2 linked regions of the Halorhodospira halophila genome follow. The protein of the gene in region 1 interacts with the protein of each later gene in a pairwise test. Links are inferred from orthologs where the notes say so. Each region holds a gene or a part of one and is shown in the gene's direction. Other genes may lie near its edges. The genes, in order: hflC and ftsH.

Evidence for each region.
Region 2: the proteins of hflC (region 1) and ftsH interact in binary tests that used the Escherichia coli proteins (3 or more experiments, as listed by UniProt). The link is inferred for Halorhodospira halophila from one-to-one orthologs.

What each region holds. Positions count from the first base shown.
Region 1 is NZ_NHSN01000011.1:33,952-39,408, reverse strand. What follows is about bases 2,202-5,200. They hold hflC (protease modulator HflC), read left to right. Parts: upstream 2,202-3,246; coding sequence 3,247-4,155; downstream 4,156-5,200. Other genes in these bases: CCR79_RS03745 (ATP phosphoribosyltransferase regulatory subunit), read left to right, coding at 4,365-5,200; CCR79_RS03750 (DUF2065 domain-containing protein), read left to right, coding at 4,180-4,365; hflK (FtsH protease activity modulator HflK), read left to right, coding at 2,202-3,247. In the rest of the region: tRNA (adenosine(37)-N6)-dimethylallyltransferase MiaA, read left to right, coding at 1-305; RNA chaperone Hfq, read left to right, coding at 388-660; ribosome rescue GTPase HflX, read left to right, coding at 689-1,969; more of hflK, read left to right, coding at 2,060-2,201; more of CCR79_RS03745, read left to right, coding at 5,201-5,457.
Region 2 is NZ_NHSN01000025.1:38,156-53,661, reverse strand. Bases 5,520-8,399 are described here. They hold ftsH (ATP-dependent zinc metalloprotease FtsH), read left to right. Parts: upstream 5,520-5,920; coding sequence 5,921-7,879; downstream 7,880-8,399. Other genes in these bases: folP (dihydropteroate synthase), read left to right, coding at 7,879-8,399; CCR79_RS09545 (RlmE family RNA methyltransferase), read left to right, coding at 5,520-5,874. Outside these bases: carA (glutamine-hydrolyzing carbamoyl-phosphate synthase small subunit), read left to right, coding at 1-384; carB (carbamoyl-phosphate synthase large subunit), read left to right, coding at 445-3,666; transcription elongation factor GreA, read left to right, coding at 3,663-4,139; CCR79_RS09560 (DUF4149 domain-containing protein), read left to right, coding at 4,182-4,655; ribosome assembly RNA-binding protein YhbY, read right to left, coding at 4,675-4,965; CCR79_RS09550 (hypothetical protein), read left to right, coding at 4,977-5,249; more of CCR79_RS09545, read left to right, coding at 5,236-5,519; more of folP, read left to right, coding at 8,400-8,727; glmM (phosphoglucosamine mutase), read left to right, coding at 8,755-10,122; tpiA (triose-phosphate isomerase), read left to right, coding at 10,191-10,940; preprotein translocase subunit SecG, read left to right, coding at 10,950-11,366; CCR79_RS09510 (NADH-quinone oxidoreductase subunit A), read left to right, coding at 11,806-12,162; CCR79_RS09505 (NuoB/complex I 20 kDa subunit family protein), read left to right, coding at 12,153-12,629; CCR79_RS09500 (NADH-quinone oxidoreductase subunit C), read left to right, coding at 12,639-13,379; CCR79_RS09495 (NADH-quinone oxidoreductase subunit D), read left to right, coding at 13,372-14,625; NADH-quinone oxidoreductase subunit NuoE, read left to right, coding at 14,622-15,134; NADH-quinone oxidoreductase subunit NuoF, read left to right, coding at 15,156-15,506. UniProt on the Escherichia coli protein: Acts as a processive, ATP-dependent zinc metallopeptidase for both cytoplasmic and membrane proteins. Plays a role in the quality control of integral membrane proteins.

The sequences.
Region 1 (5,457 bases):
CCCGTTTCCGGGCCATGCTCGCCGCCGGGCTGGTGGGCGAGGTGGTGGCGCTGCACCGCCGCGGCGATCTGGGCGAGGAACTCCCGGCGATTCGTGCGGTCGGATACAGGCAAGTCTGGCATTACCTGGAAGGCGCCTGCGACCACCCCACGATGATCCGCCGGGGGCTGCGCGCCACGCGTCAGTACGCCAAGCGCCAGATCACCTGGTTGCGCGGGCAGGACGACGGAGTCCGGTTCACGGCGGGCGACGGGCTGGAGGCGCGGGTTCACAGCTATGTCACCGGGGCCCTCGGGGGCGTGTGATACACTTTTCCCATGAGCAAGTGGCGCCCCTGCGGCGGGGTTCGCGGGTCATAACAACAACAATCATTGGGGGCGAATCGTCATGGCGAAGGGGCAGTCATTGCAGGAACCCTTTCTGAATACCCTGCGCAAGGAAAAGGTTCCGGTCTCGATCTACCTGGTCAATGGGATCAAGCTGCAGGGGCAGATCGAGTCCTTCGATCAGTTCGTGGTGCTGTTGCGCAACAACGTCAACCAGATGGTGTACAAGCACGCCATCTCGACCATCGTCCCGGCACGGCGCGTGCGCCTGCCGCAGCAGGGCGAAGAGGCATCCGCCGAGGCGGTCGTCGGCGAGGAGGCAAGCGATAACTAATCAGCGCAAGGGTAGCGGTCCGGCGGATCTGTTCGCCCGGCCTTCTGGGGGCGAACGGGCCGTGGTGCTGCACGTCCGGCTTCCAGGGGACGCCCTGGACGCCGCGGAGGAGTTCGAGGCGCTGGGTGACTCCGCCGGCGCCGAGGTGGTGGGCCGCTTTCGCCACCGACGCGACACCCCGGATCCGCGGACCTTCATCGGCCGCGGCAAGGTCGCCGAGCTGGCCGAGCGGGTGCGCGAACTGGACGCCGGGCTGGTGCTGGTTGACCAGCCGCTGTCGGCGGCTCAGGAGCGCAACCTGGAGACCGACCTGGGCTGCCGTGTGCTCGATCGCACCGGGCTGATCCTGGATATCTTCGCGCAGCGGGCGCGAACCTTCGAGGGCCGGCTCCAGGTGGAGCTGGCGCAGCTCAAGCACGTCGCCAGTCGCCTGGTCCGCGGCTGGTCCCACCTGGAGCGGCAGAAAGGCGGGATCGGCCTGCGTGGCCCGGGCGAGAAGCAGCTGGAGATGGACCGCCGGTTCATCGGCGGGCGCATCCAGCAGATCGAACGGCGCCTGGCCAAGGTGCGCCGAACCCGTGAGCAGGGCCGCAAGGCCCGGCGCAAGCGCGAGCTGCCCGTGGTCTCGCTGGTCGGCTATACCAACGCCGGCAAGTCCACCCTGTTCAATCACGTTACCGGCTCACAGCGCCTGGCCGAGGATCGGCTGTTCGCGACACTCGATCCCTCGTGGCGCCGCGTGGAGCTGGCCCGTGGCTCGGCGGCGGTGGTTTCGGATACGGTGGGCTTTATCAGCCGGCTGCCCCACGATCTGGTGGCGGCCTTCCGCTCGACCCTCGAGGAGGTCACCGACGCGGATCTGCTTCTTCACGTCATCGACGCCGGGGCCGAGGAGCGCGAGCACCAGATCGAGCAAGTGGAGGCGGTCCTCGCGGAACTCGGTGCCGATGCGGTGCCCACGCTGCGTGTCTACAACAAGGTGGATACCTGCGCCCTGGCGCCGGGCCGGATCGAGGACGACGAAGGCCTGGTGACCGGCGTACGGATCTCGGCGGCCACCGGTGAGGGGGTGGAAGCCCTGCTCGAGGCGGTGGCCGAGCGGCTCGGCCCGGAGCGCACCCGGCGCCGTGTCCATCTGCGGCCGGATCAGGGGCGCCTGCGTGCCCAGCTGTTCCGGCTCGGCTGTGTCATCGAGGAGCACTGCGCCGACGACGGCCAGCTCGCTCTGGAGGTGGAGCTCCCCGTGCATGAGCTGGAAAGGCTCCATGTCCGTGAGGGGCTGCCGCGCGGAGAGGTTGTCCCTACCTGACTTCGGTTGCGGTTGGCGGGGCAGCTCCCTAGAATCTGACCGTTCGACCGACCTGACGGCGGATCGTCTTAGTCACATACGGAGTCCCGAATGGCGTGGAATGAGCCCGGCGGCGGCAGCCGCGACCCCTGGGGCAGCGGCCCCAAAGGCGGCGGCAGTGGGGGGCCGCCCGATCTGGATGAGGTCTTCCGCAAGTTGCGTGAGCAGTTGCAGGGCCTGTTCGGCGGGCGCATGCCCAGCGGGCCCTCCCGCGGGCCCGGCGCAACCGGCATCGGCTTGCTGGCGCTCGGCGCCTTCGTGGTCTGGATGCTATCCGGCATCTATATCGTCGACCAGGGCTGGCGCGGGGTGGAGCTGACCTTCGGTCGCCACTCCGATACGACGGAGCCCGGGCCGCACTGGCACTGGCCGCGCCCCATCGGCCAGATCGAGCGGGTCAATGTCGACCAGCGGCGCATCGCCGAGGTCGGCTACGAGTCGATGCAGAATCGGGCCCGTCCCGTGCCGGCCGAGGCGCTGATGATCACCCGCGACGAGAACATCGTCGATGTGCGGATCGCGGCGCAGTACGAGGTCAATGATCCTTTCCTCTACCTGTTCAACTTCCGCTTGCCGGAGCAGACCCTCAAGCAGGTCACCGAGAGTGCCGTGCGCGAGATCATCGGCAAGCGTGAACTGCAGTATGTGCTCACCGAAGGCCGCACCGAGGTGGCGCAGGAGACCGGGCGGTTGCTCCAGGAGGTGATGGACGAGTACCGCACCGGGCTGCAAGTGGTGCAGGTGGCGGTCCAGGATATCCAGCCCCCCGAGCCGGTGCAGCCGGCCTTCGAGGACGCCATCCGCGCCCGGGAGGACGAGCAGCGCACCATCAACCGGGCCCAGGCCTACGCCAATGAGCTGATCCCGCGGGCCCAGGGCCAGGCGGCGCGCATTCTCGAGGAAGCAGACGGTTACCGCGAGCAGGTTATCGCCCAGGCCGAGGGTGACGCGGCCCGCTTCGAGGCGCTGGTGGCCGAGTACCGCAACGCACCGTCGCTGATGCGTCAGCGGATCTACCTCGAGACCATGGAGGAGATCCTCGGGCGCGTGCCCAAGGTGATGCTCGACTCCGAGTCCAGCCAGTCGCTGATGTACCTGCCGCTGGACAAGCTCATGGATCGCCGGAGTGGCACGACGGCGTTTGCCGGCGAATCCAATATCGATGTACCGCAGGAACGGGACGCCATCTCGCCGACGCAGCGAGCACGAGAGGCGCTCCGTGATAGGGGGACGCGCTGATGCGAATCCTGAAGAACGTCGTGTTGCCCCTGCTGGTGGTGGCCGCGATCCTCGGCTACTTCTCGGTGTTCACCGTCTCCGAGAAGGAGGTCGCGCTCAAGTTCCGGCTTGGTGAGATCATCAAGTCGGACTTTGATCCGGGGCTCCACTTCAAGACCCCGTTCGTGAACAACGTCCGCAAGTTCGACGCCCGGGTGCAGAACCTGGACGAGGAGCCGGAACGGTTCCTGACGGTGGAGCAGAAGAACCTGATCGTCGACTCCTTCGTGAAGTGGCGCGTGGATGATGCCGAGCGTTACTACACCACCGTCCGTGGTGAGCCGGAGCGGGCCAACCAACGCCTGCGCGAGATCATCCGCGATGCCCTGCGTGCCGAGTTCGGTAAGCGCACGGTGCAGGACATCATCTCCGGCGAGCGCGTGCAGATCATGGACATCCTGCGCGTGACCACCGCCGAGGCGGCGCAGAGCCTGGGGCTGGAGGTGCTCGATGTGCGCCTCAAGCGCATCGATCTGCCCGAGGACGTTACCGACTCGATCTTCGACCGCATGGTGGCGGATCGTGAGCGGGTCGCCCGCGAGATCCGCGCCCGCGGTGAGGAGGCCGGCGAGCGCATCCGCGCCGACGCCGACCGTCAGCGGACGGTGCTCCTCGCCGAGGCCTACCGGGACGGTGAGTCCCTGCGTGGTGAGGGTGATGCCACCGCGGCGGAGATCTACGCCAGCGCCTACAGCCAGGAGCCGGATTTCTTCGCCTTCCAGCGCAGCCTCAGGGCCTATCGCGAGTCCTTCCAGGGTGAGGACGATCTGTTCGTCCTGTCGCCGGACTCGCAGTTCTTCCGCTTCTTCGACGGCGGCGAGCAGCTGCCGGGGATGAACGGCGAGCTCGGGTCCCCCGATCAGGACTGACCGAGAGGGGGGATCGCCGTGGAGATGGGTGACCTGCTCACCGCGATCGCCCTCCTGCTGGTGATCGAGGGCATCCTCCCTGCAGCGAATCCCGGCGCCCTGCGCCGGGTGTTCCTGCAGGCCGCCGAGATGGATGATCGAAGCCTGCGGACCGTCGGCCTCCTGTCCATGGGGGTGGGCGTTCTGCTGCTCTACTGGGTGCGAGGTTAATGGATCGCAAGGCACGGTGGATGCTGCCGGACGGCGTCGACGAGCTGTTGCCGCCGGAGGCCGCACAGGCCGAGGCGTTGCGCCGTCGGCTGTTGGATCTCTTCGATTCCTGGGGGTATGAGCTGATCATGCCCCCTTTCATTGAGTACCTGGAGGCACTGCTCACCGGCACCGGCCGGGATCTGGACGTGCAGACCTTCAAGGTCACCGATCAACTCTCCGGGCGGACGCTGGGCGTGCGCCCCGACATCACCCCGCAGGCGGCCCGGATCGACGCCCATCAGCTGCGCCGCGAGGGCATCACCCGGCTGTGCTACATCGGCAGCACCCTGCAGGCGCGGGCCGAAGGGCCCGCCGGCAGCCGCAATGCCGTGCAGCTTGGCGCAGAGCTCTACGGCCACGCCGGGGTGGAGAGCGATCTGGAGGTGATCTCGCTGATGCTCGCCACGCTGCGCGCCGCCGGGGTGGAGCAGCTGCATCTGGATGTGGGGCACGTGGGTATCTTCGAGGCCCTGCTTGAGGACCTCGGCCTCGGCCCGGCCGCCGAGGAGGCCCTGCTTGATGCCCTGCAGCGCAAGGCCGGCGACGAGATCGCCGTCGTGCTCGCCGAGGCCGGCGTGGAGACGGCGCAGGCCGAGCGTCTTTCGGCGCTGGTCGGGCTGCACGGCGGCGTGGAGGTCCTAGAGCGGGCGCAGACGGTGCTCGGCTGGGCCGGTCCGGCTGTGGCCGAGGCGCTGGAGCAGCTGCGTGTGGTGGCCGACAGCCTGGCGCGGCGCGAGCCGGAGTTGCCGCTGCACCTGGATCTGGGCGAGCTGCGCGGCTACCGCTACCACACCGGGCTGGTGTTCGCCGCCTACACCCCGGGCTATGGGCAGGAGCTGGCGCGCGGTGGGCGCTACGACGGCATCGGCCGGGCGTTCGGGCGGCCGCGGCCGGCCACCGGCTACAGCGCCGACCTCAAGGCGCTGCTCAACCTCGGCGGCGGCGTTGCGGGGCCGGCTGGGGGTGGCGTGCTCGCCCCCTGGGGCGATGATCCGGCGTTGCATGCACGCGTGGCCGAGTTGCGCGCCGCCGGTGAGCGGGTGGTCTGGC
Region 2 (15,506 bases), on another replicon or contig:
GTGGCGACCATCCGCGAGCTCTTGGAGGAGCATCGCATCCCGACCTTCGGCATCTGCCTGGGCCATCAGCTGCTGGGGCTGGCCAGCGGGGCGCGGACCGAGAAGATGAAATTCGGCCACCACGGTGCCAATCACCCGGTGATCGACCTGGCCTCCGGGCAGGTGCTGATCTCCAGCCAGAACCACGGCTTCGCGGTGGACGAGGGCAGCCTTCCCGACCACCTGGAGGCGACGCACCGCTCGCTGTTCGACGGCTCGCTACAGGGTATCCGGCGCACCGACGTGCCTGCCTTCAGCTTCCAGGGCCACCCGGAGGCAAGCCCCGGTCCCCACGACATGCGTCCGCTGTTCCAGCGCTTCGTCGAGATAATGGAGCGTGACTGAGCACTGCGCAGCCGCATCACAGGCGACCGCCGACCACTGGACCCCGAGCACTCTGGAATCATGCCGAAAAGAACTGACATCCAATCGATCCTGATCATCGGCGCCGGCCCCATCGTCATCGGCCAGGCGTGCGAGTTCGACTACTCCGGGGCGCAGGCGTGCAAGGCGCTGCGTGAGGAGGGCTACCGGGTCATCCTGGTCAACTCCAACCCGGCGACCATCATGACCGACCCGGAGACCGCCGATGCGGTCTATATCGAGCCGGTGGAGTGGCAGACGGTCTCGCGGATCATCGAGCGCGAGCAGCCCGATGCGGTCCTGCCGACCATGGGTGGGCAGACGGCGCTCAACTGCGCCCTCGACCTGGTCAAGCACGGCGTGCTGGAGCGCTTCGGTGTTGAGATGATCGGCGCCACCCGTGAGGCGATCGACAAGGCCGAGGAGCGCGAGGCGTTTCGCGCCGCCATGTCGCGGATCGGGCTCGAGTCGCCGCGCGCCGAGATCGCCCGCTCTATGGCCGAGGCCCAGGCGGCGCAGGCACGGATCGGCTTCCCGGTCATCATCCGCCCGTCCTATACCCTGGGCGGCTCCGGCGGCGGCATCGCCTACAACCGGGAGGAGTTTCACGAGATCGTCGAGCGCGGCCTCGACCTCTCCTACACCAACGAGGTGCAGCTCGAGGAGTCGGTCCTCGGCTGGAAGGAGTACGAGATGGAGGTCGTGCGCGATCGCCACGACAACGCCATCATCATCTGCTCCATCGAGAACCTCGATCCCATGGGGGTGCACACCGGTGATTCGGTCACGGTGGCCCCTGCGCAGACCCTCACCGACAAGGAATACCAGCTGATGCGCGACGCATCGCTGGCGGTGCTGCGGGAGATCGGCGTGGAGACCGGCGGCTCCAACGTCCAGTTCGCCATCAACCCGGACAACGGGCGCATGGTGATCATCGAGATGAACCCGCGGGTGTCGCGCTCGTCGGCGCTGGCCTCCAAGGCGACCGGCTTCCCCATCGCCAAGGTGGCGGCCAAGCTGGCGGTCGGCTACACGCTCGACGAACTGCGCAACGAGATCACCGGTGGTGCCACCCCGGCCTCCTTCGAGCCGACGATCGACTACGTCGTCACCAAGATCCCGCGTTTCACGTTTGAGAAATTCCCGCAGGCCGACTGCTACCTGACGACCCAGATGAAGTCCGTGGGCGAGGTCATGGCCATCGGACGGACCTTCCAGGAGTCTTTCCAGAAGGCCCTGCGGGGACTGGAGCAGGATCTGTCCGGGCTCGACGAGCGGCTCGACCACAGTCGCACGGACGTGCGCGATACGGTGCGCCACTCGCTGCGTCAGCCGACCCCGGATCGGGTACTGCACCTGGGGGATGCGTTCCGGGTCGGCTTCACCCTCGATGAGGTCCACGGCATGACGGCCATCGACCCGTGGTTCCTCGCGCAGGTCGAGGAGCTGATCGCCGTGGAGGGGGAGGTCGCCGCCTCGACCCTGGACGACTGTGATGCCGGGGCGCTGCTGCGCCTCAAGCGGCGCGGTTTCTCCGATGCCCGTCTGGCGGCCCTGTGGGGCGTCAAGGAGTCCCAGGTGCGCCAGCGCCGCCGCGATCTGGGCGTGCGGCCGGTGTTCAAGCGGGTGGACTCCTGCGCCGCCGAGTTCCCCACCGCCACCGCCTACCTCTACTCCACCTACGAGGAGGAGTGCGAGGCAGAGCCGAGCGGACGCAAGAAGATCATGGTTCTCGGCGGCGGGCCGAACCGTATCGGGCAGGGGATCGAGTTCGACTATTGCTGCGTCCACGCCTCGCTGGCCCTTCGCGATGACGGCTACGAGACCATCATGGTCAACTGCAACCCCGAGACCGTCTCCACCGACTACGACACCTCGGATCGGCTTTACTTCGAGCCGTTGACCCTGGAGGACGTGCTGGAGGTGGTCGAGACGGAGCAGCCGGACGGGGTGATCGTCCAGTACGGCGGGCAGACGCCGCTGAAGCTCGCCCGCGAACTCGAGGCCGCCGGGACGCCGATCATCGGTACGACCCCGGACTCCATCGATCTGGCCGAGGACCGGGAGCGCTTCCAGGACATGATCGGCCGCATCGATCTGATGCAGCCGCCGAACCGCACCGCCCGCACGGAGACCGAGGCCCTGCAGCTGGCTGCCGAGATCGGTTATCCGCTGGTGGTGCGCCCCTCGTACGTCCTTGGTGGTCGGGCGATGGAGATCGTCTACGAGGAGAGCGAGCTGCGCCAGTACATGAACGAGGCCGTGCGGGTTTCGCACAACTCGCCGGTGCTGCTTGACCGCTTCCTCGACGATGCCGTGGAGGTCGACGTGGACGCCGTCAGCGACGGCGATCAGGTGGTGATTGGCGGCATCATGCAGCATATCGAGCAGGCCGGCGTCCACTCCGGCGACTCCGCCTGCTCTATCCCGCCCTACACGCTGGGGCAGGATGTGCAGGATCGGATCCGCGAGCAGGTGCGCCTGCTCTCCCGGGAGCTCGGGGTGGTCGGGCTGATGAACGTGCAGTTCGCCATCCAGGGGCAGCGCATCTTCCTACTGGAGGTCAACCCGCGCGCCTCGCGGACCGTGCCCTACGTCGCCAAGGCGTGTGGCGTGCCGCTGGCCAAGGTGGCCGCCCGCTGCATGGCCGGCCGCACCCTGGCGGAGCAGGGGGTGGTGAACGAGGTCATCCCTAACTACTATTCCGTAAAAGAGGCGGTCTTCCCGTTCCTCAAGTTCCCCGGTGTTGATCCCATCCTCGGTCCGGAGATGAAGTCTACCGGCGAAGTGATGGGTATTGGCGCCTGTTTCGGGGAGGCCTACGCGAAGGCTCAGCTGGCTGCGGGGGTGACCCTGCCGCGGGGCGGCTGTGCCTTTGTCAGTGTGCGTGAGGTGGACAAGGAGGCAGCGGTCGAGGTGGCGCGGGACCTGGTTCGGCGCGGCTTTCGCTTGATCGCCACCCATGGCACCGCGGCCGCCCTCGAGGAGGCGGGCCTGGAGGTGCGCCGGATCAACAAGGTCATCGAGGGTCGGCCGCATGTCGTGGACGCCATCAAGAACGACGAGATCGATCTGATCGTGAATACCACCGAGGGGCGGCAGGCCATTGCCGACTCCTACTCGATCCGCCGCGAGGCGCTGCAGCGCAAGGTCTGCTACACGACGACCATCGCGGGTGCCCGGGCCACGTGCCTGGCACTGGATCACATGAAGGACTGGGAGGCCCGCCCCCTTCACGCCCTGCACAGGGAGATGACGGGATGAGCAAGATACCGTTGACGGTTCGTGGCGCAGAGAAGCTGCGTGAGGAGCTTCAGCGGCTCAAGCACGAGGATCGCCCGCGGGTCATCCAGGCGATTGCCGAGGCGAGGGAACACGGCGACCTAAAAGAGAACGCCGAGTATCACGCCGCGCGCGAGCAGCAGAGTTTTATTGAGGGCCGTATCCAGGAGATCGAGGGCAAACTGTCCAACGCCCAGATCATTGACCCGGCGACGGTGCAGGCGGCCCCGAAGATCGTCTTCGGGGCGACCGTGGCGCTCGAGGACACCGACACCGAGGAGACGGTCAGCTATCAGATCGTTGGCGAGGACGAGGCGGACATCAAGCAGCACCTCATCTCGGTCAACTCGCCCATCGCCCGCGCGCTGATCGGCAAGGAGGAGGGTGACGAGGCCGTGGTGCAGGCCCCGGGCGGTGAGCGGACCTATGAGATCGTCGAGGTCCGCTATGAGTAGGTGCGGGCAGCTTGCCCGCAGCGGCCCGGCGGTGGAGGTGCGGTGCTGATCCGCGCGGCCGAGCGGGTGGCGCTGACGATGCTGGCCGGCGCGCTGTGGAGCGTCGGCTACATCGTCTCGCCATTGCTGTTTCGCACGCTGGAGGACACCGCCCAGGCGGCGGCGTTGGTCGGCGAGATCACCGGCCTGGTGGCTTGGATCGCCCTGGTGTGTGCCGCGCTGCTGATACCGACACAGTTGCGCCACCGGATCCGTCCGCTGGCGGCCCACTGGCGGCTGTGGCTGCTGGTGCTGTTGGCGGTCGTGCTGGCGGTGGGAGAGTTCTGGGTGCGGCCACCGATGGCGGTTTTAACTGAGCAGGCCGGTGAAGTCGGGTACCTCTCGGCCCTGCGTGCCGCCGAAAGCCTCTACTTCGTGGCCAGTGCCATTGCGCTGGTCCTGGTACTCGGCGGGATCGAACCGCGGCTGGCGGCAGGTGACGGTGATGCCGTCGACACCGCGGAACAGGGACGCTGAGCGTCTGCCGCGCGGGAGCTCAGATCAGGACTTGGCTCTTCTCCGGGTTCTCTCGATAGAGCAGGACGATCCGCCCGATGGTCTGGACCACGATCGCCCCGGTCTGTTCGGCAATCTCCTCGGTCATGGCCTGGCGCTCCTCCTTGCTGGCGCCGGCGAGCTTCACCTTGATCAGCTCGTGGTCGTCCAGGGCACGCTCAATCTCCTCCAGGACCCCCTCGCTGAGGCCGGCGGCCCCGGTCAGGACGACGGGCTTGAGGGCGTGGCCGAGCCGGCGGAGTTGCTTGAGTTGATCCGGATCTAGATGCATGGAGGTGTTTGGTGCCTGGTGACGATAAAGCAAGAAGGCTATCACGCCGTGGCGTGGTCCGGGCAAGCGGCGGGCCGCTGCGCGAGGTCAAGATCGAGCTGGGTGTGGTGGTGCTGGTGATCATCTCGGCGTACTTCCTGACGCTGGGTCTCGATCTCGCCGCCTGGCAGGAGGCGCTCGGCGTGCTGGTGGTCGCCAGCCTGGGTGCCGGCTGGGTCGTGCTGCGCGCACGTGCCGTGGCGCGCCGCCGCGTGGCGGAAGGGGGCGGGCATGGCGGCCTGTAGGCGGCGGCGCAGCGGCTGCAACTCCCGGGCCCGGCGGAGCCGGCACGAAAGCGATCCGTTCGTCCGCCGTGCCCGTGCTGAGGGGTGGCGCTCGCGGGCAGCACTTAAGCTCGAGGCGATCGACCAGCGCGACGGGCTCCTGCGCCCCGGTCAGGTGGTTGTTGACCTGGGCGCCGCACCCGGTGGGTGGTCGCAGCTGGCGGCGCCGAAGGTGGGCGCGTCGGGGTTGGTCGTCGCCATCGACCTGCTGGAGATGGAACCCCTGCCCGGGGTTACGTTCGTCCACGCCGACTTTTCCACCGACGACGGGCTGCGCGCCGTGGAGACCGCGCTGGGCGGGCGCCCGGTGGATGTGGTGCTCTCCGACATGGCGCCGAATCTGACCGGGCACAGCGCGGTGGATCAGCCGGCGGCGATGGGGCTGGCGGAACTCGCCGCCGACTTTGCCGGTCAATTCTTGCATAAGGATGGTGACTTCCTCGTCAAGGTCTTCCACGGCGAGGGGTTCGACACGTTCCGCGGCGAGCTGACACGGCGCTTCTCCCGCGTCCTCTCTCGCAAACCGGACGCCTCCAGGTCGGGCAGTCGGGAGGTCTACCTTCTGGCTCGCGGTCCGACGGTATAGTAAGGTGCCTATCAGGTGCCGCATTCAGGCAGATTGAGGTGACGCCGTGAGCGACATGGCCAAGAATCTGATCCTTTGGGTCATCATCGCCGTCGTGCTGATGTCCGTATTCAGCAACTTCCAGGAGCAGTCGGCGGATGTGACCGAGAAGGTCCCCTACTCCGAGTTCCTCAACGAGGTCGAGCGCGGCAATATCCGCGAGGTGCTGATCCGGGGCGAGGAGATCACCATCCAGCACGCCGACGGCAACGAGTACCTGACCTTCAACCCCGAGGTGGACAACCGGGCGCTGATCGGCGAACTGCTCGAGCACGGCGTCACCATCGATGCGGAGCGGGCTGAGGAAGACAGCATGCTCCTGCAGATCCTCATCTCGTGGACGCCCTTCCTGCTGCTGATCGCCGTGTGGATCTACTTCATGCGCCAGATGCAGGGAGGCGGTGGCGGCCGCGGGGCGATGTCCTTCGGCAAGAGCAAGGCCAAGATGATGACCGAGGAGCAGAGCAAGCACAGCTTCTCGGACGTGGCCGGCTGCGACGAGGCCAAGGAGGACGTCAAGGAGCTTGTGGACTTCCTGCGCGACCCAAGCAAGTTCCAGAAGCTCGGCGGGACCATCCCGCGCGGCGTGCTCATGGTCGGGCCGCCGGGAACCGGCAAGACCCTGCTCGCCAAGGCCATCGCCGGCGAGGCGCGGGTGCCGTTCTTCTCCATCTCCGGGTCGGACTTCGTCGAGATGTTCGTCGGCGTCGGCGCCTCCCGGGTGCGGGACATGTTCCAGCAGGCCAAGAAGCAGGCGCCGTGCATCATCTTCATCGATGAGCTGGACGCCGTCGGCCGTCAACGCGGCGCCGGGCTCGGTGGTGGTCACGACGAGCGCGAGCAGACGCTAAATCAGATGCTCGTCGAGATGGACGGTTTCGAGGGCAGCGAGGGCATCATCGTCATCGCCGCCACCAACCGGCCGGACGTGCTCGACCCGGCACTGCTGCGCCCCGGCCGCTTCGACCGCCAGGTGGTGGTGCCGCTGCCGGATGTGCGCGGACGCGAGCAGATCCTGAACGTGCACATGCGCAAGGTGCCCATGGCCGACGACGTCCGGCCCGAGATCATCGCCCGCGGAACGCCGGGCTTCTCCGGGGCCGATCTGCAGAACTTGGTCAACGAGGCGGCGCTGTTCGCAGCGCGGGCCAACAAGGAGGCCGTCGATCAGACGGACTTCGAGCAGGCCAAGGACAAGATCATGATGGGCTCCGAGCGCAAGTCCATGGTGATGAAGGAAGACGAGAAGAAGCTCACGGCCTACCACGAGGCTGGGCACGCCATCGTCGGCCTGCGCACCCCGGAGCATGATCCGGTCCATAAGGTGACGATCATCCCACGCGGTCGTGCGTTGGGCGTGACCATGTTCCTCCCGGAAGAGGATCGGTACAGCTACACCAAGCAGCGCCTGGACAGCATGATTGCCAGCCTCTTTGGCGGCCGGATCGCCGAGGAGCTGATCTTTGGCAACGACCGGGTCACCACCGGTGCCCAGAACGACATCCAGCGGGCCACCGAGATTGCCCGCAACATGGTCACCAAGTGGGGGCTCTCGGCGCGGCTTGGCCCGCTTGCCTACGGCGAAGAGGAGGGCGAAGTCTTCCTCGGCCGCTCGATGGCGCAGCAGAAGGAGGTCTCGGACGAGACGCAGCACGCCATCGACGAGGAGGTCCGGGCGGTGATCGACAGCAACTACACCGCCGCGGAGAAGATCCTCCAGGAGAACCTGGAAAAGCTCCATATCATGGCCGATGCCCTGATGAAGTACGAGACCATCGACCGCGACCAGATCGATGACATCATGCAGGGCAAGGAGCCCCGGCCGCCCAAGGGGTGGCAGGATCGCGATCAGGGCGGTGGCTCCACCGACGAGGGCGAGACGGTCGGGGTTGACGACCAGGCCGAAACGGATGGCAAGGACGACGGCCGCGAGGGACCCATCGGCGGACCCGTAGGCGAACACTGATGGTGGCGTTGTCCGACGGGGCGGTTCTCCATTGCGGGGGCCGCCCCCTCTCGTTAGATCGGCCGCGGGTTATGGGCGTGCTCAACGTGACCCCGGACTCCTTTTCGGACGGGGGCCACTTCCTCGACCTGGAGCAGGCGCGCGCCCATGCCCGGCGGATGGTGGCCGAGGGCGCCGACCTGATCGATGTCGGAGGCGAGTCGAGCCGCCCCGGTGCGCCGCCGGTGCCGCTGGAGCAGGAGCTTGAGCGAGTGGTCCCGGTCGTCGAGGCCCTGGCCCGCGAGGTCGATTGCCCGATCTCCGTGGACACCTACAAGCCCGAGGTGGCCCGCGAGGCGGTAGCCGCCGGGGCGGGTTTGATCAACGACATCCGTGCGCTGCAGGAGCCGGGGGCCGCGGAGGCAGCCGCCGGGCTGGGCGTCCCAGTGTGTCTGATGCACATGCAGGGTCAGCCCCGGACCATGCAGGATGCGCCGAGCTACAATGACGTGGTGACCGAGGTGGCCGAATGCTTGGCGGAACGGATGGCCGCCGCCGAGGAGGCCGGGCTGCCACGCGAGCGCATGCTGCTCGATCCGGGGTTCGGTTTCGGTAAGACGCTGGAGCACAACTACCAGCTGCTCCGGCACCTGGATCGGATCGTGGCGCTCGGACCACCGGTGCTCGTCGGCATGTCGCGCAAGTCCATGATCGGCAAACTGCTGGATCGCCCGGTGGAGGAGCGGTTGCCAGGCAGCCTGGCGGCGGCGGCCGTCGCCGTGTACCAGGGGGCACGGATCATTCGTGCCCACGATGTTGGGGCGACCGCCGACGCGGTGCGGGTGGCAGCGACGGCCGCGAGCGCCTAGGCAAGTGCACTGAAAGGGAACACGGACTTGGCCGAGCAGAGAATCTATTTCGGAACCGATGGCATCCGCGGGCGGGTCGGCGAGGCGCCGATCACCCCGGACTTCGTCCTCAGGCTGGGCTGGGCGGCTGGCCGTGTCCTCGTCGGCGAGGGGCAGCGCAAGGTGGTCATCGGCAAGGACACCCGGCTGTCCGGGTACATGTTCGAGTCCGCCCTCGAGGCCGGTTTCGCGGCCGCCGGCGTGCACAGTCTGATGCTCGGGCCCATGCCGACCCCGGCCATTGCCTACCTGACGCGGACCCTCCATGCCCGGGCCGGTGTCGTCATCAGCGCCTCGCACAACCCGCATTACGATAACGGGATCAAGTTCTTCGGCCCGGATGGCTACAAGCTCGACGACGCCACCGAAGAGGCCATCGAGCGACTGCTCCAGGACGGGCCGCCGCAGATGGTCCCCTGCCAGGAGCTGGGCCGCGCGACCCGTATCAACGACGCGGTCGGGCGGTACATCGAGTTCTGCAAGGGCTCTGTGGGTCGGCGCATCGACCTGCGCGGTCTCCGGGTCGTGGTTGACTGCGCCCACGGTGCCACCTACCAGGCGGCACCGGCGGTGCTCCGCGAGCTGGGTGCCGAGGTGGTGCTCATCGGCCACGAGCCGGACGGGCTGAACATCAATGTCGATCACGGCTCCCAGCACCCGGAGCGTCTGTGCCGGCGGGTGGTGGACGAGTCCGCGGATGTCGGTGTGGCGTTCGACGGCGACGGCGACCGGGTGATCATGGCCGACCGGTCCGGCCGCCTGATCGATGGCGATGGTCTGCTCTATATCATCGCTACGGCCCGGGTGGCCCGTGGTCAGGCGTGCGGACCGGTGGTCGGCACCCAAATGACCAACCTCGGCCTGGAGGTGGCGCTGCAGGAGCTGGGGCTTCCCCTGGAGCGGACCCGGGTGGGCGACCGTTATGTCCTCGAGCGGCTGCTGCAGGTCGGCGGTGTGCTGGGCGGTGAGTCCTCCGGTCATATCATCTGCCTGGATCGGACCACCACCGGCGACGGGCTGATCTCGGCGCTGCAGGTGCTCGAGGCCATGGTGACCACCGGCCGGCCGCTGGATGAGCTGGTCGCCGGGATGCAGTACTATCCACAGCGTCTGGTCAATGTGCCGATCGAGCGTGGCGTGGACGTACTCGGGTTGCCGGCGGTCAACGAAGCGGTCAGCGAGGCCGAGCAAGAGCTCGGCGAACGGGGGCGGGTGTTGTTGCGTCCGTCGGGGACAGAGCCGCTGCTGCGGGTGATGGTCGAGGGCGCCGACGGGGCGCAGGTGGATCGCCTGGTCGAGTCGCTGGCGGAGACCGTGGCCAGCGCGGCCCGGGGTGCGGCCACCGACCCGATTTGATTTCAGTCGCTTGTGTAGATAGGCTTCGTCAGCTTCACAGGAATCCATAGACAGGGTTGGGTCTAGGCATGCGGCGCAAGATCATTGCTGGTAACTGGAAGATGAACGGCGACCAGGATCTGGTCCGCCGCGTTGCGGAGCACGCTGCCGACAGCGGTGGCGATGCCGAGCTGGCGGTCTGCCCGCCGTATCCCTTGCTCGCGGCGGCCGCATCGCAGCTGCCATTCGGTGTGGCGCTGGGTGCGCAGGACGTCAGCGAGTACGAGTCGGGCGCCTACACCGGCGAAGTGTCGGCGGGCATGCTGCTCGAGGCGGGGTGCCGTTACGTGATCGTCGGGCACTCGGAGCGTCGGACGCTCTACGGCGAGGACAACGGCCGGGTGGCCGGCAAGTTCGTGGCGGCGCGCAATGCCGGGCTGACCCCGATCCTGTGCGTTGGCGAGACCCTGGCCGAGCGAGATGCCGAGCGCACCGAGACTGTGGTAGGTGAACAGCTCGACGCTGCCATCGACGCCGTGGACGGGGCGGCCTTCCAGGGGGCGGTCATCGCCTATGAGCCGGTCTGGGCCATTGGGACCGGGCGGACCGCAACCCCGGAACAGGCGCAGGCGGTGCACGCTTTCATCCGTCAGCGCGTTGCGGAGCGCGATGGCAATGAGGTGGCCGACCAGCTGCGCATCCTCTACGGGGGCAGCATGAAGGCGGACAATGCCGCCGAGCTCCTGGCCCAGCCGGATATCGACGGCGGTCTGATCGGTGGCGCGTCGCTGGATCCCGACAGCTTCCTTTCGATTTACAACGCAGCCGCGGAGGGCTGAGGTAGACCCATGTTTGAAGCGTTGCTTGCCGTCCATATCGTCATCGCCGTTGCCCTGGTGGTGCTGGTCCTGCTGAACCAGGGGAAGGGCGCTGACATGGGAGCCGCCTTCGGCAGCGGTGCCTCGAGCACCGTCTTCGGCTCGCGCGGCGCAGCGACCTTCATGACCAAGCTGATTGCGACCCTGGGTACGACCTTCTTCCTGACCAGCCTGGGGCTGGCGGTGATCGCCTCGCAGGGGATCGGCGGCGGCGCTTCGGTGATTGGCGACGACGACGTGCTCGAGAGCGAGGAAGAGACGGAAGAGGAGGATCCGGAGGCGCCGGCGGCTCCGGACATGCCGGCGGAGCAGGAGGCCCCCGCGCCTGAGGCGCCGGGTCAGCCGGTGGAGCCGGACGCGCCTGCGGAAGAGGGTGAAGCGGAGTAGCCCCTTTTCCGCGATTGCGGGATTGAATCGCGGGATCAGGGTTGCTATCATGCGTCCCGCGTTGGGGCAGAGTAAACGCCCAACCGCAACTGTCTACGTGCCGAAGTGGTGGAACTGGTAGACACGCCGTCTTGAGGGGGCGGTGGCGAAAGCCGTGCCGGTTCGAGTCCGGCCTTCGGCACCATCTATATCTCTCCTTCCTCAGCGCGCACTCGCGCGATATCCCGCACCCTGATCGTCCCTGTCTGGTCACGCCGGTTGGCGGGATTGATTTCCCGCAACCGTCACGATCGTTTGTCGGCACGATAACGTCTTTAAAATCAGGAAGTTAAAAAAGCCGCTGAGTTGACACGGAGAGAGACCGCTCCGTAAACTCCAGCGATGTTCGACACGGGGGCGGGGCACCGGTCCCGTGTTCTCACCAGCGGAGCGGCGAACGATGCTAGAGAATTACCTCCCGGTTCTGCTCTTCATTGTCGTCGGGCTCGTCTTCGGCGTCCTGCCTCTGGCTGCCGGGTTCGTGCTCGGTCCTCGGCGTGAAGATCCGGAAAAGCAGTCGCCTTACGAGTGCGGCTTCGAGGCCTTCGAGGATTCGCGCATGAAGTTCGACGTGCGCTATTACCTCGTCGCCATTCTGTTCATCCTCTTCGATCTCGAGATCGCCTTCCTCTTCCCTTGGGCAGTTGTGTTGGACGACATTGGGCTGTTCGGCATCTTGGCCATGGGCCTATTTGTCGGGCTTCTCGTGATCGGTTTGCTCTACGAGTGGCGTAAAGGGGCGCTGGAATGGGAGTAGAAGGCATCCTGGAGCGGGGGTACGTGACGACCTCCGCGGATAAGCTGATCAACTGGGCGCGGACCGGCTCCCTGTGGCCCATGACCTTCGGCCTGGCCTGCTGTGCCGTCGAGATGATGCACACCGCCGCGGGGCGCTACGACATGGACCGCAACGGTCTGATCTTCCGGCCCAGCCCGCGGCAGTCTGATGTGATGATTGTCGCCGGCACGCTCTGCAACAAGATGGCCCCGGCGCTGCGCAAGGTCTACGACCAGATGCCGGAGCCGAAGTGGGTGATCTCCATGGGGTCGTGTGCCAACGGCGGGGGGTACTACCACTACTCCTACTCGGTGACGCGCGGCTGCGACCGCATCGTCCCCGTGGACATCTACGTCCCCGGTTGTCCACCCACGGCCGAGGCCCTGTACTACGGCATCCTGCAGCTGCAGAACAAGATCCGCCGGACCAATACCATCGCACGTTGAGGGAGAGTCATGGCTGAGCCCGAGAGCCTGTTGGAGCAGCTCCGCGGCCATTTCGGTGGTCGTTTGACCGATTGCTGGCTCGAGCGCGGCGAGGTGACGCTGGAGGTCCGGCCCGCCGAGTTGGTTGCGGTGATGACCGAGCTGCGTGATGCCGCCGATTGGCGTTTCGAGCAGCTGTCCGATGTCGCCGGGGTCGACTACGCCGCCTACGGCCAGGATGAGTGGATCACCGAGTCGGCGACCGGGACAGGCTTCAGCCGCGGGGTGACCGAGCCGGGGTTTGGGCGTCTGGGCCTGACCGGCATCTACGGGGTGCAGTCGATCGAGGAGCGGACCGGCCGGCGTTTCGCGGCGGTCTATCAGCTGCTGTCGTTGACGCACAATCAGCGCCTTCGCGTGCGCTGCTTCGCCGAGGATGACGACCTGCCGGTATTGCCCTCTGTGTCGGGCCTCTGGCCGTCCGCCAATTGGGCCGAAAGGGAGGCTTTCGACCTGTACGGTATCGTTTTCGAAGGCCACCCGGATCTGCGCCGGATCCTCACCGATTACGGTTTTGTCGGGCACCCCTTCCGCAAGGACTTCCCGCTGATCGGCAACGTAGAGCCGCGCTACGACCCCGAGAAGGGGCGTGTCGTCTACGGGCCGGTGGAGATCGAGCCGCGGGTGCTCGTGCCGCGGGTGATCCGCGAAGACAACCGTTACGCCGCACCGCACAAGGCGGAAGGCACGGAGGGACAAGCCGATGGCTGAGTTCCAGAGCTATACCCTGAACTTCGGCCCGCAGCACCCGGCGGCGCACGGGGTGCTGCGCCTGGTGCTGGAGATGGAGGGGGAAACGGTGCGCCGCGCCGACCCCCACATCGGTCTGCTGCACCGGGCGACGGAGAAGCTGGCCGAATCCAAGCCGTACAATCAGTCCATCGGCTACATGGACCGGCTCGACTACGTCTCGATGATGTGCAACGAGCACGGCTATGTGCGCGCGATCGAGAAACTGCTCGGTATCGAGCCGCCGCTGCGGGCGCAGTATATCCGCACGATGATGGACGAGGTCACCCGCATCTTGAACCACCTGATGTGGCTCGGCGGGCACGGGCTCGACGTCGGCGCCATGACCGCGTTCCTGTATACCTTCCGCGAGCGCGAGGATCTCATGGATGTCTACGAGGCGGTCTCGGGCGCGCGGATGCACGCGACCTACTACCGCCCGGGCGGGGTGCACCGCGACCTGCCCGACCAGATGCCCAAATACGAGCCCTCGCCCTACCGCAGCGAGAAGGAGTTGCGTGAGATGAACCGCGCCCGCGAGGGCTCGGTGCTCGACTTTCTCGACGACTTTTGCGAGCGCTTCCCCGCCTGCGTGGACGAGTACGAGACGCTGCTGACCGAGAACCGGATCTGGAAGCAGCGACTGGTGGACATCTGCCCGGTCTCCGCCGAGCGTGCCGTGGAACTCGGCTTTACCGGTCCGCTGCTGCGCGGCTCCGGAGTGGCCTGGGACCTGCGCAAGAAACAGCCTTACGCCGCCTACGACCGGGTCGACTTCGACATCCCGGTCGGCGTCAACGGTGACTCCTACGACCGCTACTTGGTGCGTGTCGAGGAGATGCGCCAGTCGGTGCGCATTATCAAGCAGTGCGTGGACTGGCTGCGCGACAACCCGGGCCCGGTGCGGGTCGACGATCCGAAGGTGACCCCCCCGACCCGGGAAGAGATGAAAGACGACATGGAGTCGCTCATCCACCACTTCAAGCTCTTCACCGAGGGGTACTGCACGCCGCCCGGCGAGGTTTACGCCGCGGTAGAGGCGCCCAAGGGCGAGTTTGGCGTCTACCTGATCTCGGACGGCGCCAACAAGCCGTACCGCTTAAAGGTCCGGCCGCCGTGCTACTACCACCTGGCGGCTACTGACGAGATGATCCGCGGCTACATGCTGGCGGACGTGGTGACCCTGATCGGCTCGCTGGATGTGGTGTTCGGGGAGGTGGATCGGTGACGGAGCAGACGGTGGCAGCAGAGACCCTGAGCGCGGACCAGTGCCGGCGTATCGACCACTGGCTGGCTAAGTATCCCGATGACGAGCAGGGGCGGGCGTCGGCGATCATCCCGGCGCTGCACATCCTGCAGGATGATAACGGCGGCTGGCTGGAGCGGCGTCACGTGGCGGCGGCCGCAGACTACATCGGCATGCCCCGGGCCAGCGCCTTCGAGGTGGCGACCTTCTACTCCATGTTTCACCTCGATGAGCCGGTGGGCCGGCACAAGGTCAATATCTGCACCAATATTTCGTGCTGTCTCAACGGCGCCGATGAGCTGGTGGCCTACGCCGAGGAGAAGCTCGGGATCCGGCTCGGCGAGACGACGCCGGACGGACGCATCACGCTGGTGCGCGAGGAGGAGTGCCTGGCCGCCTGCACGCGGGCGCCGATGATGGTCGTCGACGGGCACTACTACACCCATCTGACCCGCGAGCGGATCGACGAGATCCTCGACGGGCTGAGCTGAGCCGCAGGGCGCGGAGGGGTCATGGTCAACCAAGTTTGTTATACGACCCTGGGCTATGACGAGCCGTGGAGCCTGGAGACCTACCGCAAGGTGGGTGGCTACAAGGCCCTCGAGCGCGTGCTGCGCACGCCCATGTCGCCCCAGGAGGTCATCGACGAGGTCAAGCAGAGCGCCCTGCGCGGTCGGGGCGGTGCCGGCTTCCCGCCGGGGATCAAGTGGGGGTTCATGCCCCGCGACAGTGCCGGGCAGAAGTACCTGATCTGCAACTCGGATGAGTCCGAACCGGGAACCTGCAAGGATCACGACATCCTGCGTTTCAACCCGCATGCGGTGGTCGAGGGGATGATCATCGCCGGCTACGCCATGGGCGCG